2 regions of the Mesorhizobium sp. B2-2-4 genome follow, and region 1 is predicted to be linked to the other one. Evidence: predicted binding sites of a transcription regulator. Region 1 holds the regulator's gene; the other holds the start of a gene.
The links. Region 1 encodes LexA, which represses DNA repair genes until DNA is damaged. Its sites were predicted from a motif close to TGTTCNNNNTGTGTTCNG; they were not measured.
Positions count from the first base shown of each region.

Region 2: FJ959_RS04280 (DNA recombination protein RmuC) is a predicted target of LexA. The motif match lies at 2,307-2,324, and genes of this name have one in related genera.

Region 1 is NZ_VFWB01000011.1:162,696-169,749, forward strand. It holds gene FJ959_RS25735 (AMP-binding protein) at 1-1,185, shown strand, start outside; gene kynA (tryptophan 2,3-dioxygenase) at 1,182-2,018, shown strand; gene kynU (kynureninase) at 2,082-3,329, opposite strand; gene FJ959_RS25750 (TetR/AcrR family transcriptional regulator C-terminal domain-containing protein) at 3,326-4,003, opposite strand; gene lexA (transcriptional repressor LexA) at 4,456-5,199, shown strand; gene FJ959_RS25760 (ComEC/Rec2 family competence protein) at 5,193-7,054, opposite strand, start outside.
Region 2 is NZ_VFWB01000001.1:823,071-830,124, reverse strand. It holds gene FJ959_RS04290 (cation diffusion facilitator family transporter) at 1-438, shown strand, start outside; gene FJ959_RS04285 (GFA family protein) at 564-968, shown strand; gene FJ959_RS04280 (DNA recombination protein RmuC) at 988-2,274, opposite strand; gene def (peptide deformylase) at 2,378-2,908, shown strand; gene fmt (methionyl-tRNA formyltransferase) at 2,915-3,850, shown strand; gene FJ959_RS04265 (N-acetyltransferase) at 3,847-4,353, shown strand; gene truA (tRNA pseudouridine(38-40) synthase TruA) at 4,371-5,120, shown strand; gene FJ959_RS04255 (transporter) at 5,108-5,737, opposite strand; gene dapE (succinyl-diaminopimelate desuccinylase) at 5,743-6,936, opposite strand.

The DNA.
Region 1 (7,054 bases):
GACGAGATGACCGCCTGCGCCAAGGACAGCGCGTTCCTCAAGCAGGTCATCGGCTTCGACGGCACCGCCAACCACGACGCCGAACTCGATCGCGCCGCCCTCGACAAGCCCGTGACGTTTACCGCGGTGCAGACCGGGCGTGACGACGTCGCCCTGCTCGGCTTCACCTCAGGCACGACAGGCGTGCCGAAGGCGACGATGCATTTTCACCGCGACCTCCTGATCATCGCCGACGCCTACGCCCGCGAGATCCTGCAGGTGACGCCTGACGACATCTTCGTCGGCTCGCCGCCCCTGGCCTTCACCTTTGGCCTTGGCGGGCTCGCCATCTTCCCGCTGCGTTTCGGCGCCGCGGCGACGCTGCTGGAACAGGCAACGCCGCCCAACATGGTCCACATCATCGAAACCTACAAAGCGACGATCTCCTTCACCGCGCCCACCGCCTATCGCGCAATGCTCAAGGCCATGGACGAAGGGGCCGATTTATCGTCGCTGCGCGTCGCCGTTTCGGCCGGCGAAACCTTGCCGGCGCCGGTGTTCGAGGAATGGACTGAGAAAACCGGAAAGCCGATCCTTGACGGCATCGGCGCCACGGAAATGCTGCATATTTTCATCTCCAACCGCTTCGATGACATGAAGCCTGCCTCCACCGGCAAGGCCGTTGGCGGCTATCAGGCGCGCGTCGTCGACGACGAAATGCGCGAAGTGCCGCGCGGCACCGCGGGCAGGCTCGCGGTGCGGGGACCGACCGGCTGCCGCTACATGGCCGATGCCAGGCAGAGCGACTATGTCCGCGACGGGTGGAACCTCACCGGCGACACGTTCTGGCAGGACGAGGACGGTTTTTTCCACTTCGCAGCGCGCTCCGACGACATGATCGTCAGTGCCGGCTACAACATCGCCGGCCCAGAGGTCGAAGCGGCGCTGCTGGCGCATGCCGATGTCGCCGAATGCGCGGTGGTGGGCGCCGAGGATGCCGAGCGCGGCCAGATCGTCGAGGCTCATGTGGTGCTCGTGCAAGGCGTGGCGCCAGACGCAATGACCGTCAAGCGTCTGCAGGATCACGTCAAGGCCACGATCGCGCCCTACAAATATCCGCGCTCGGTAAAATTCATCGCCGCTTTGCCCAAGACGCAGACCGGCAAGATCCAGCGCTTCCGGCTGCGCGCGGAGAAGATCAATTGAGCAAGCCCTACGACCCGTCCGCCGAGGGCGCGGAAATGTCGTTCAAGGAGCGCATGTCCTACAGCGACTATCTGCATCTGGAAAAGGTGCTCGAGGCGCAGGAGCCGCTTTCGTCAGCCCATGACGAGATGCTGTTCATCATCCAGCACCAGACATCGGAACTCTGGATGAAGCTCGCGCTGCACGAAATCGGCGCCGCAATCCGCTCCATCCGCGCCGACCGTCTCGAACCGAGCTTCAAGATGCTTTCGCGCGTCGCCCGCATCTTCGAGCAGCTCAACAATGCCTGGGACGTGCTGCGCACGATGACGCCCAGCGAATACACCGAGTTCCGCGACGCGCTTGGCCAGTCCTCGGGCTTCCAGTCGTGGCAGTACCGTGCCATCGAGTTCATGGCCGGCAACCGCAATCTCGCAATGCTCGGACCGCACAAGCACCGGCCGGACCTCAGCGAGAAACTGGAGGCGATCCTGGCGCAACCGTCGCTCTACGACGAGGCGCTGCTGCTGCTCGCCCGTAACGGCTTCGACATCGGTGCCGACGCAAGGCGTACGGACTGGCGCGAAACGCGGACCGAGAACGAAGAGGTCCTTGTCGCCTGGCAGATCATCTACCGCGACCCGCAGCGCTACTGGATGTTCTACGAACTCGCCGAGAAGCTGGTCGATTTCGAGGATTATTTCCGCCGTTGGCGCTTCAACCACGTCACCACGGTCGAGCGCATCATCGGTATGAAGCGCGGCACCGGCGGCACATCGGGCGCGTCCTACCTGAAGAAGATGCTGGAGGTGGAGTTGTTCCCGGAGCTGTGGAAGGTCCGCACCCGGCTCTGACGTAGCTTTGCCGACTGCATATCGTTATCCCGAACCCACTGCGCTTTTCTGAGCGACAGGCTCTTAAGTCACCGCCGCCTTGACGGCGAAACGCGCCTCCTGCCACGCGTCCGTGCGCAAAATGTCTTCCAGCACCTCGACAGCCTGCCAGACATCGACATAGCCGACATAAAGCGGCGTAAAGCCGAAGCGAATCGTGGATGGCGCGCGGAAATCGCCGATCACGCCGCGCTCGATCAAGGCCCGCATCACCTGATAGCCATGCGGGTGGAGGAACGAAACCTGGCTGCCGCGCTCATTGCCATCGCGCGGGCTTTCGAGTTCGAGGCCGTAGGCGCCGCATTTTGCCTCGACCAGTTGGATGAACAGATCGGTCAACGCCATGCTCTTCCTGCGCACCTCTGCCATGTCGACGTCGTTCCAGACATCGAGCGCCCCTTTGAGCGCGCGCATCGACAGCACAGGCTGCGTGCCGCAGAGAAACCGGCGGATGCCTGTGCCGGCAGCAAAACCCTGTTCGAAGGCGAATGGCCGCGCATGGCCCCACCAGCCGCTGAGCGGCTGGCGGACATCGCCATGGTGGCGCTCGGCCGCGTAGATGAAGGCCGGGGCACCCGGGCCGCCATTGAGATATTTGTAGGTGCAGCCAACGGCGAAATCGGCATTCGAACGGTCGAGCTCGACGGGCAAGGCGCCGGCGGTATGGCAGAGATCCCAGACAATCAGCGCGCCGGCATCATGTGCCGTCCGCGTCAGCGCGGCCATGTCGCGTAACTGCCCGGATTTGTAGTTGACGTGGTTGACCAGGATGACCGCGACCCGCTCGTCGATCAGTTCTTCTATGGTCGGCGCATCGACACCCTCGAGCCGCAGCACCGTGCCCGGCCGCGTCGAGGCAACGCCTTCGGCCATATAGAGATCGGTCGGAAAGCTGTCCCCCTCGGCGATGATGACTGACCTGTCCGGCCGCATCCCGAGTGCCGCATGCAGCACCTTGTAGATGTTGATCGAGGTGGTATCGCAGACCACCGTCTGGCCGGCGGCGGCCCCGATCAGGCGCCCGAGTTGGTCGCCGAGTTCGACCGGCATGTCGAACCAGCCGGCGGTGTTCCAGGCGCGGATGAGATCCTGCGCCCACTCCTGCGTGGCGGCCTTCTGCAGCTCGCCGAACACGGCTGGCGAAGCGGCGCCCAGCGAATTGCCGTCGAGATAGATCACCCCCTGGGGCAAGGTGAAGCGGTCACGCATGGCACGCAGCGGATCCGCGGTGTCCATTGCCTCGATCGCTGCGAGATCGGGAATTTTGCTCATGGTCGCGATGTTCCTCGGTGAGAAGAGCGCCCTGGAAACGGGCCGGCTGTTTTGCCGCCCGGGCAAGGGCTGGCCGCATAGAGGCGCAAGAACAGGGTGAACGCCCGGTTCGATCTTTGCTCGATTTCCGCCCGAGGCAGTTCCTCGAGCACCCCAACGATCCGGCGAACCTGGAGATCGCCGATCAAAAGACTGATGTAGATGTCGGCGGCTTCGGCAGGATCGTCACAGGCGATCGGGCCGGCCCGACTTGCGGTTCGAAGCAGGTCGCCAACAAGCGGCATTATGGTATTGCGGCCGAATTGCGCGATCGATTGGCCAAGCGTGCCTGTATCGTTGACGTCGCCGGCCGCGGCGCGATTGAGCGCCACCGCCTTGTCGCCCGTCACGAGGGTCAGCAGGACTGGCCCGAGCAAGTTCAGGGTTTCGAGCGGATCGCGCGCCTGGTGAAGGGCGTCCTCCAGCAGCTTCCTTGCCTCTCCCGCATTGGCTTCGATCAAGGATCGAAACAGGGTCTGCTTGTTGCCGTACCAGTTGTAGAGGGTTTCGTTCGAGGCCGATGCCCGCTTGGCGATAGCAAGCAGGGAGGCGCTCTTGTAGCCGGCTTCCCGGAGCACCGCATAGGCGGCCTCCTCTATCCGTTCGCGTCGCGCGGCCTGCTTCGGCGTGGTCATTGGTGTTCCTCTTCGAAAACCGTACATTATTATACGGTTTCGTCAAGCGAACGAACGAACGCAGCCCGTCGCGACCAGTGGTGGTGTCTGGCCGTTTTCCGGCGGAAGTTGGCATTTTGGTTTCGTTTCGTTCACGAGCCGCAGGGGTTTCTAATCCGCCCAAACGCACCCCGCACCTGCCGGTCACCCAGCTTGCAGGCTTGTGCCAAGAGTGGAGACCGGTCGGGCCACAGGCCATTAACCAAAATAGTTTCAAAGGGCCCGGGAGCGCATTGACGACGGACCGCGCTGGCAGGATGCTGGCTGCGGGAGGGCATTTCGTTTCCGTCGCCTTAACAAATTCATTAAACTTTAAATGGTTGCGGAACACAACTGGAACAGATAGTGTTTGTTCTGGGTTTGTTTTCTGATTCTGGTTCCAGACCCTTCGTGCAATGCCTTTGGGGGCCGCCATGCTCACGCGCAAGCAACATGAACTCTTGATGTTCATCCATGAACGGCTGAAGGAAAGCGGCATTCCGCCGTCCTTCGACGAGATGAAGGAAGCGCTGGACCTCGCCTCCAAGTCGGGAATTCATCGGCTGATCACGGCGTTGGAGGAGCGCGGCTTCATTCGCCGCCTGCCCAACCGGGCGCGCGCGCTGGAGGTGCTGCGCCTGCCGGACTCGATCGCGCCGGGTCTTAACGCGGCAAAGAAGTTCTCCCCGAGCGTCATCCAGGGCAGCCTCGGACAGGGCAGCAGCCCTAGCCGGCAGATCAAGCCGGCGACGTCTTCGCGTCTGCCCGCTGCCGGCAATGACGACGACGCGGTTTCAGCGGTGTCGATCCCGGTCATGGGTCGCATCGCAGCGGGTGTGCCGATCGACGCCATCCAGCATCAGACGCATTCCATTTCAGTGCCGCCTGACATGATCATGGGCGGCGAACACTATGCGCTGGAGGTCAAGGGCGATTCGATGATCGAGGCCGGCATTTTCGACGGCGACACGGTCATCATCCGCAATGCCGACACCGCAAGTCCCGGCGAGATCATCGTGGCCCTGGTGGACGAGGAGGAAGCAACGCTGAAGCGCTTCCGCCGAAAGGGTGCTTCGATTGCGCTCGAGGCTGCCAATCCGGCCTATGAAACACGTATTTTCGGACCGGACAGGGTCAAGGTGCAAGGCAAGCTGGTCGGCCTGATCAGGCGCTACTGAGCGGGGTCGGCGGTGGGCTTTTCGGGTTTACGGTAAGGCGGCAGTCCCCTTGCCTCGCGTGAGAATTTCCGCTGTTCGTGCCAGGGCCGATATGGCCTGTCGACGGCAAAGCTGACCCGTGCCGGTGCCGTCGCCGATTGCTGGTCGAAGAAGACGGCGGCACTTCCCTTGCGAGCGAGCTGCCGCTTGGTGATGACGAGAACCAGCGGATTGTGGCAGGGATCGTAGCCCGCGGGGTCGTTGATGACGATCAGATCCGCATAGGAGCAGGCCCTCCAGGCGTCCTTGCGATCCTCCACCTGCGCGATGATCGCCCCCGAGGTATGCCGGGCCATGCACAGGCCCGTGAAGCAATAGAAAGGCGCTCCCGCCGGAAGTTGCGCGGGATCGAAGATGTCGAACTGTCGGTCTCCGCTGTCGAACAGTTCCGGCGCAACGATGGTTTCGGACTTCAGCGCGCGTTTCCAATTATCGACGGTGAATTCGTTCGGGCGCGCCCGGTTGATCGCGAGCTCGCCGCCGCCGATCGGCAACGCCACCAGGCGGGCATCCTCCGAAATCAGCACGTCCGGCGTGCGCGTGTCCGAGACGGTCAACAGGCCGGCGAGCGCGAAGGGAAGTGCCGCCAGCCGCAGCCATGTCGTGGCCATCGTCGCGATGACCAGGGCGATCGCCACCAGAAGGACGGATTGCTGCGAAATCAACCCGACCGCGTCGACCGGCGAGCGTTGCGAGATCCATCCTGATATGGCGATCATCGCGGTCAGTCCCTTGCCCATCAGATAAAGGGATGGTCCATCGAACCCGAACGGCATCAGCAGCGCGCTGGCAACCGCAAGGAACATCACGACCGAAACGATCGGCATGACGGCAAGATTGGCGAACAGGCTGAGCGGCGACACGCGCTGGAAATGCCAGATGGCGAAAAGCGCCGTGGCGCTTCCCGCGATAATCGAGGTCATCGCCAGCCCACCTGTCGCCAGCAGCAATTTTCGCGTCAGCAGGCCAGGCAAGGTCCGTTGCGGCGGCGGGGTCCGCGCTTTGTCGGCTTTGCGATCCGACCAGCCGGCATAGGCGCCGACCAGGGCCGCGGTGGCGGCGAAGGACATCTGGAAGCTCGGCCCTACCACCTCGTGCGGCGACACCACGATGACGGCGATCGCCGAAATAGCCAGATTGCGCATGGTGAGTGCCGCCCGATCGAACAGAACGGCGATCAGCATCACCGCCAGCATGATGAAGCTGCGTTCGGCGGCGACAACGACGCCCGAAATGACGAGGTAGGCGGCGATGGAGAAAAGTGCCGCCGCGGCCGCGTATTTCTTGACCGGCCGGCGGGAGGAAAAATTCGGGAACAGCGCGAAGCCGCCACGCAGCAGACCCGTGACCGTGCCGGCGACCAGCGCCATGTGCAGCCCGGAAATTGAGATGATGTGGTAGATGCCGGTGCGTCGCATCGCTTCATTGATCTCGTCGGGAATCCCGGCGCGCACACCCACGATCAGCGCCGCGGCGATCTCGCCCTCGGCGCCGCCGATGCTGCCCCTGATATGGTCGGCAATGCTTTCGCGAGCACTCTCGATGGCGGCTGAAAGGGCGGCCCACAGCGGCCTGTCATCGGCTGAGACGATTTTGGGGTTGCCGAGAAAGAAGCCGCTGGCGCCTATGCCGGCGAAGTAGCTGTCGAAGGAAAAGTCGTAGCTGTCCGGCCGCACCGGTCCGGTCGGCGGCAACAGCCTGGCATAGCCGGTCACGAGCGAACCGGCCGTCACTTCAGCCGGCACCTTGCGTGCCGAAAGGCGAACGCGCTCCGGCGCGTAGAGTAGTTTCGGCCGCGCGGTCGATGTCACATCGA
Region 2 (7,054 bases), on a different contig from region 1:
CTGATCGTCGCCTTTGCCGGCATATTGGCGGCGGAGATTTTCGAGATGCCGGAACTGGACGGCGCCGCCTCGATCGGCATTGCGCTGATCCTGGGTGCGACCGCGGCCTTCCTGGCGCGCGAGAGCAAGGGGCTGCTCATCGGCGAGCCTGCTTCGCCCGCGGTGCAGAAAGAAGTGCTGGCGATCGCGCAGCAGGATCCGGCGGTGCAGCGGGCGAACGGCGTCCTGACGGTCCACCTGGGGCCGGAAGAAATCGTTGCCGGCCTGAGCATCGAATTCGAGGACCATCTGTCGGCGCCGGAAATCGAAGCCTGCGTCGAGCGCCTCGAAGCGCGGCTAAGGAAGGAAATGCCCGAGATCACCCGGCTGTTCGTCAAGCCGCAGACGTCAGGCACCTGGGAACAGCGACGCAAGCTGATCGAATCAGCATCCGAGTAGACTTTGAGCATAGCCTCGAAACCCGCGTTCCATTCCTCGGGATCATGCCTCTGGATCAGCGTCGCGTCGTTGCCTTGCGCCGCTGCGCCGCTAAAATCAGCCGATCGAGTTTTGGAGGACTGATTATGAAGATCGACGGCGGCTGTCATTGTGGTGCCATCACCTATGAGGCGGAGGTCGAACCGGAAAAGACCTCGATCTGCCATTGTACCGATTGCCAACAGTTGACCGGTACGGCCTTTCGCGTCACCGTTCCGGCGCCTGAAGATCACTACCGGATCACAAAGGGTACACCGAAGGTCTACATCAAGACCGTGGCAAGCGGCGCCAAGCGCGTCCAGGCCTTTTGCGCCGACTGCGGTTCGCACCTTTACGCCACGTCGGTCGGAGATGGCCCAAAGGTCTACGGCATTCGAGTGGGAACCGCGCGGCAACGCCAGGATTTGATTCCGACACTGCAAAAATGGCACCGCTCGGCGCTTCACTGGCTACCTGAATTTCACGGCATGACCACAGTGGAGGAGCAGTAGCGCCGTCCGGTGCGGCGCCTCATTCGTCGCCTTCGACGACCCTCAGCCTGAGCTGGCCGGTCTTTGAATCGGCAACGCGTGGGGAATCGACAACGCGCGGGCCGGGTTCCGGCTTCGCAGGGGCTGGTGACGCCATGTCAGGGTCGGCATCGCCTCCGGGCTGCGCCCCAAACTCCAGAGCTTCGATCTTCTGGCCGCGTTTGGTCACCTTCGACGTCGAGACGAGGATGTCGTCTATATCCTTGGCCGACTGGGCAAAATGGCCCTGCAATTTGCGCACCCGCTCGTCGACGCGCGAAACATCCTCCATCAGCCGGATCACCTCGCCCTGGATCAGGTGTGCCTGCTCGCGCATACGGGCATCCTTCAGGATCGCCTGGATGACCTGGATCGACAGCATCAGGAGCGACGGCGAGACGATGACGACGCGGGCGCGGTGCGCCTTCTGCACCACCGCCTCGAAATTTTCGTGGATCTCGGCAAACACCGATTCCGACGGCACGAACATGAAGGCGGTATCCTGCGTCTCGCCCTGGATCAGATATTTATCCGCGATATCGCGGACATGCACCTCGATGTCGCGGCGGAAGGCCTGCGACGCGACCTTCTGCTGTTCGGCGCCTTCGGCGGCGCGGATGGCGTTCCAGGCTTCCAGCGGAAACTTGGCGTCGACGGCAAGCGCCGGCGCGCCGTTGGGCATCTTCACCAGGCAATCGGGACGGCTGCCGTTGGACAAGGTCGCCTGGAACTCGTAGGCGCCGTGCGGCAGACCGTCGGCGACGATCGCTTCCATGCGCGACTGGCCGAAGGCGCCGCGCGTCTGCTTGTTGGAGAGGATCGCCTGCAATTGCACGACCTGGCCGGCGAGCGACTGGATGTTGCCTTGCGCGGTGTCGATGACGGCCAGCCGCTCCTGCAATTTGGCCAGGCTCTCATGAGTGGATTTGGTTTGCTCGGTCATGGTCTGGCCGAGGCGGCCGGTCATGGCATCGAGGCGCTGGCCGATCGATTGCGTCAGTTCCGCCTGCCGCGCGCCGAAGACTTCCGCGATGGCGCCCATGCGGCCCTGCATCTCGGCTTGGCTTTGCAATATGCCGGCCATCCGCGCCTCGGCGTCGCGGGCATGGTCGGCGGCTTCGGCAGCGGCCACGGCGCGCGCCTTGGCCGAGCGCCACAGCGCGACGACAAGCGCCACGAACAGGCCAAGAAACACAAAGGCCCCGAACGCCAGCGCATGGCCGAGCGTGATCGTGGTCGCGCCAAGCCGGGCGACAGGTTCCGAAAGGATGGATGTCAGGTCGTTCATGCACACAGCATAGACGATTCGGCCGGCCAGCACAGATCAAAACGTGAACGATCCCCCGGCGTACCGGTTGACGCCCTTTATTCAAGGTCTTAGGTGAGACGCCATGCCGATCAAGCCGCTCATCATTCTTCCCGACCCCATCCTGCGCCAGGTTTCCAAGCCGGTGGAGCGCGTCGACGCGCCCTTGCGCAAACTGGCCGACGACATGCTGGCGACCATGTATGACGCGCCCGGCATCGGGCTGGCCGCGATCCAGATCGGCGAGCCGCTGCGCATGCTGGTGATCGACCTCGCCAAGGAGGACGAGACGCCGGCGCCGCATGTCTTCATCAATCCCGAAATCCTGGAAAGCGCCGACCAGCGCTCCGTCTACGAGGAAGGCTGCCTGTCGATTCCCGACTATTATGCCGAGGTCGAACGCCCGGCTTCCGTGCGGGTCAAGTATCTCGACCGCGACGGCAAGCTGCAGGAGATGGAGGCCGAGGGGCTGATGGCAACCTGCCTGCAGCATGAGATCGACCATCTCAACGGCGTGCTGTTCATCGACCACATTTCGAAGCTGAAGCGCGACATGGTGGTGAAGAAGTTCAAGAAGCTGGCCAAGGACAAGGCTCCGGGCAAGCTGGTGGGATAGGGGACAATGCCCCTTCGCGTCATTTTCATGGGGACGCCGGAGTTTTCGGTGCCGACATTGCGCGCGATTGCCGATGCCGGACATGAGGTCGCGGCCGTCTACACCCAGCCGCCGCGAGCCGCCGGCCGGCGCGGCCTTGAGCTGACACTGTCGCCGGTACAGCGCGAGGCGGAACGGCTGGGCATCGAGACGCGCACGCCGACGTCGCTCAAGGGCGAGGCCGAACAGGCAGCTTTTCGCGCGCTGCAAGCCGATATCGGCGTGGTCGTGGCTTATGGCCTGCTGCTGCCCAGGGCGGTTCTTGAGGCGCCGCAACTGGGCTGCATCAACGGCCATGCCTCGCTGTTGCCGCGGTGGCGCGGTGCGGCGCCCATCCAGCGGGCGATCATGGCGGGAGACAGCGAAACCGGCATGATGGTCATGCGCATGGAAGAAGGCCTCGACACCGGCCCGGTGGGGCTGGTTGAAAAATGCGTCATCGAACCCGATATGACCGCCGGCGATCTGCATGATCGATTGATGAGCGTCAGCGCCGCACTGATCGTGGAAGCGCTGGCGCGGCTGGAAAGGAATGGCCTGGCCTTCACCGCCCAAGCGGTTGAGGGGGTGACCTATGCCAAAAAGATCGGTAAATCCGAGACGCACGTGGATTGGACGCGACCCGCGGCCGAAGTCCACAATAACATTCGCGGCCTGTCGCCCTTCCCCGGCGCCTGGTGCGAGGTTGAAATTGGTGGCCGGGTGGAACGGCTGAAACTGCTTCGCTCGACGCTTGCGCAAGGTGTGGGCGAACCGGGAGGAATTCTCGACGACCGCCTGACGATCGCCTGCGGAGCGGGCGCGATCCGGCTGGTCGAAGTTCAACGGGCGGGCGGAAGGCCCGCCGCCGCGCAAGAATTCCTGCGCGGGACCAAGATCGAAAAAGGAATGAAACTGTCATGAGCATGATGTCGATACGCGCGGCGACGCCGCGGGATCGCGAGGCCATCCGCCTCGTCGAGGAACACGCTTTCGGCCAGCAGGCGGAAGCCGGGCTGGTTGACGCGCTGGTTTCCGGCGGCGACGCCGTTGTCGAACTGGTGGCGGAAGAAGACGGGCAGGTGGTTGGCCACATCCTGTTTTCGCGTCTTTTCGTCCGCACCGGCGGCAAGGATTGCCCGGCGGTGGCACTGGCGCCGCTGGCGGTGGAGCCGTCCTTTCACGGCACCGGCATTGGTGGCGCGCTGATCCGCGAGGCTCACATCCGCCTGCGCGACGCCGGCGAGATGCTGGCCGTGGTGCTGGGCGATCCCACCTATTACGGCCGTTTCGGCTACAGCCACGCGCGCGCCGAAGGATTCGAGAGTGAATACCAGGGCGAGGCGCTGCAGGCGCTGGCCTGGGGCGACGCTCCCGAAACCGGCCGGCTGGTCTACGCCTCAGCCTTCACCGCACTCGCCGCCTAGGCGTATAGCCGCCCGACATGCCGCGTTTTCGCCTCGACATCGAATATGACGGCAGCCTGTTTGCCGGCTGGCAGCACCAGGCGGACCAGCCTACGGTGCAGCAGGCGATCGAGCAGGCGATCGAAAAATTCTGCGGCCAGCAGGTCCGCTTGCGCGCTGCCGGCCGTACCGATGCGGGCGTGCATGCGACGGCCCAGGTGGCGCATGTCGACCTGGCCAAGGCTTGGCCGGACGACAAGGTGCGCGATGCCGTCAACGCGCATCTGCAGGGCGCGGGCAATCGCATCGCGATCTTGAAAGCCACGACCGTCGTCGACGGCTTCGATGCCCGCTTCTCGGCTATCGGCCGTCACTACCTCTACCGCATCCTCAACCGGCGCGCGCCCTCGGCGCTGGAAAAGGGCAAGGTATGGTGGGTGCCGAAGCAGCTTGGCGCCGCTGCCATGCACGAAGCAGCCAAAGTGCTGCTCGGGCGGCATGATTTCACCACCTTCCGTTCCACGCAATGCCAGGCCGAGAGCCCGGTGCGCACGCTCGACCGTCTTGACGTCAGCCGTTCGGGCGACATGATCGAAGTCAGAGCCTCGGCGCGTTCCTTCCTGCACAACCAGGTGCGCTCGATGGTCGGCTCGCTCAAGCGCGTCGGCGAAGGCGCATGGACGGCCGGCGATCTCAAGGCGGCGCTCGAGGCGCACGACCGCGCCGCCTGCGGCCAGGTGGCGCCGCCCGACGGGCTTTTTCTGATCGGCGTCGATTATCCCGGATAGAGTCCCGAAAGGCTCTGAGCTCCGGTGTCCGGAACCGTGATGCCAAGCAGCGCCTGCAGCCCGAACAGCACGATCAGCGAAGCGATGAACATGCCAACGAAGACAGCGGTCCCGATTGCGGCCCCCCTGCCGATGGTCGCGTTGGTCATGCGCCAGGTCAGCACCATCGACAGCGCGAACAACAGCAGCGACACAAGGCTGGAGATCTGGCTCGCCGAGGTCAGGAAAAGCCTGATCAGCGCGGACGGCAGCATCAGCCAGGCGGTGATGGCCGAAGCCCAGTTCGAGGCCACGACATAGTGCACGAAGCGGCCGCCGATGCCGGCGCGCGGCGCGACCAGAGCGAGTGCGACCAGAGGCAGCACCCAGGAACCGATATCGACTGTCGCCAGCCGCAACAGCATGCTGAAGCGGCCCGCGAAGGCATCGGGATCGCCGATCTCGTTGGCGATGCCGACCCAGCCGACGATCAATGCCGGCGCCGCGACGACGATGGCGAAAAAGGAATTCCAGAAACCATCGGCAGACAGGTCGAGCAGACGCAGGCCATCGGCCCTGCCGAGCATCAGTCGCCAGGCGCCGGTCAGCGAAACTTGGGTCTCGTCCGCCGAAAGCATGCTGCTCAGTCCTGTCCGAACCAGTCTTCGATGAAGCGCTGATAGATTTGCGTCAGCGTCTCGAGATCGGCAAGGGCGACGCGCTCGTCGACCATGTGCATGGTCTTGCCGACCAGGCCGAATTCGACCACCGGGCAATAGTCCTTGATGAAGCGCGCATCCGACGTGCCGCCGGAGGTGGACAGCGCCGGCGCTCTGCCGACTACCGTCTTGACCGAGCCGCTCAATGTCTCGATCAGCCTGTCGTCGCGGGTCAGGAAGACATGGCTCGGTCTGTCGCGCCAGACGAGTTCGTAGTCGACCGGCATCTCCTTGCCGGGCCGGTATTTCTTGCGGCCTGCCGCCTGGTCGAGACGGTTGTGGATTTCGGCCTGTATGGTCTCGGCGGTCCAGCTGTCATTGAAGCGGATGTTGAAGGTGGCGGTTGCCTTTGCTGGAATGACGTTGGTGGCCGGGTTGCCTACGTCGATGGATGTCACCTCCAGATTGGTCGGCTGGAAATCCTTCGTGCCCTCATCGAAGACGGGATGCAGCAAAGCATCGATCAGGCTCATCAGCCCGCGTACCGGATTGTCGGCAAGCAAGGGGTAAGCGACATGGCCCTGGCGGCCATTGACGATGACGTCGCCCGACAGCGAGCCGCGCCGGCCGATTTTTATCATGTCGCCGAGCGCAGCCGGGTTGGTCGGCTCGCCGACGATCGATGCATCCCATTTCTCGCCCCTGGAAGCCGCCCATTCGAGCAGCTTCGTGGTACCGTTGATGGCCGGGCCTTCCTCGTCGCCGGTGATCAGCAGCGAGACCGAGCCCTTCGGGCCGCCATTCGCCTCGACATGGCGCGCTACCGCGGCGATGAAACAGGCGATGCCGCCCTTCATGTCGACCGCACCCCGGCCATACATCTCGCCATTGGCGATCTCGGCGCCGAAGGGCGGATGCGTCCAGGCGGCTTCGTCGCCGACCGGCACCACGTCGGTGTGTCCGGCGAACATCAGATGAGGGCCATTGCCGGAGCGCCTGGCATAAAGGTTCTCGATATCGGGCGTGCCGTCTTCCGAAAACACCGGGCGATCGACGAGGAAGCCGAGCGGTTCCAGCATCGTCTGCAACGCGGTCAGCGCACCGCCTTCGGCCGGCGTCACGGAGGCGCAACGGATGAGGGCGGCGAGGTTTGCGGCGGGATCGGTCGGCAGCGTCATGGCAAAAGCGATAGTCGAAAGCTGAAGGCCTGTCACGGCCAGACGTAGGGGCCAGTCCTATGACCGGCGATACCGCCGACATTATGGTTTTCATGTCGTATAGTCGTGGGCCCGGTGC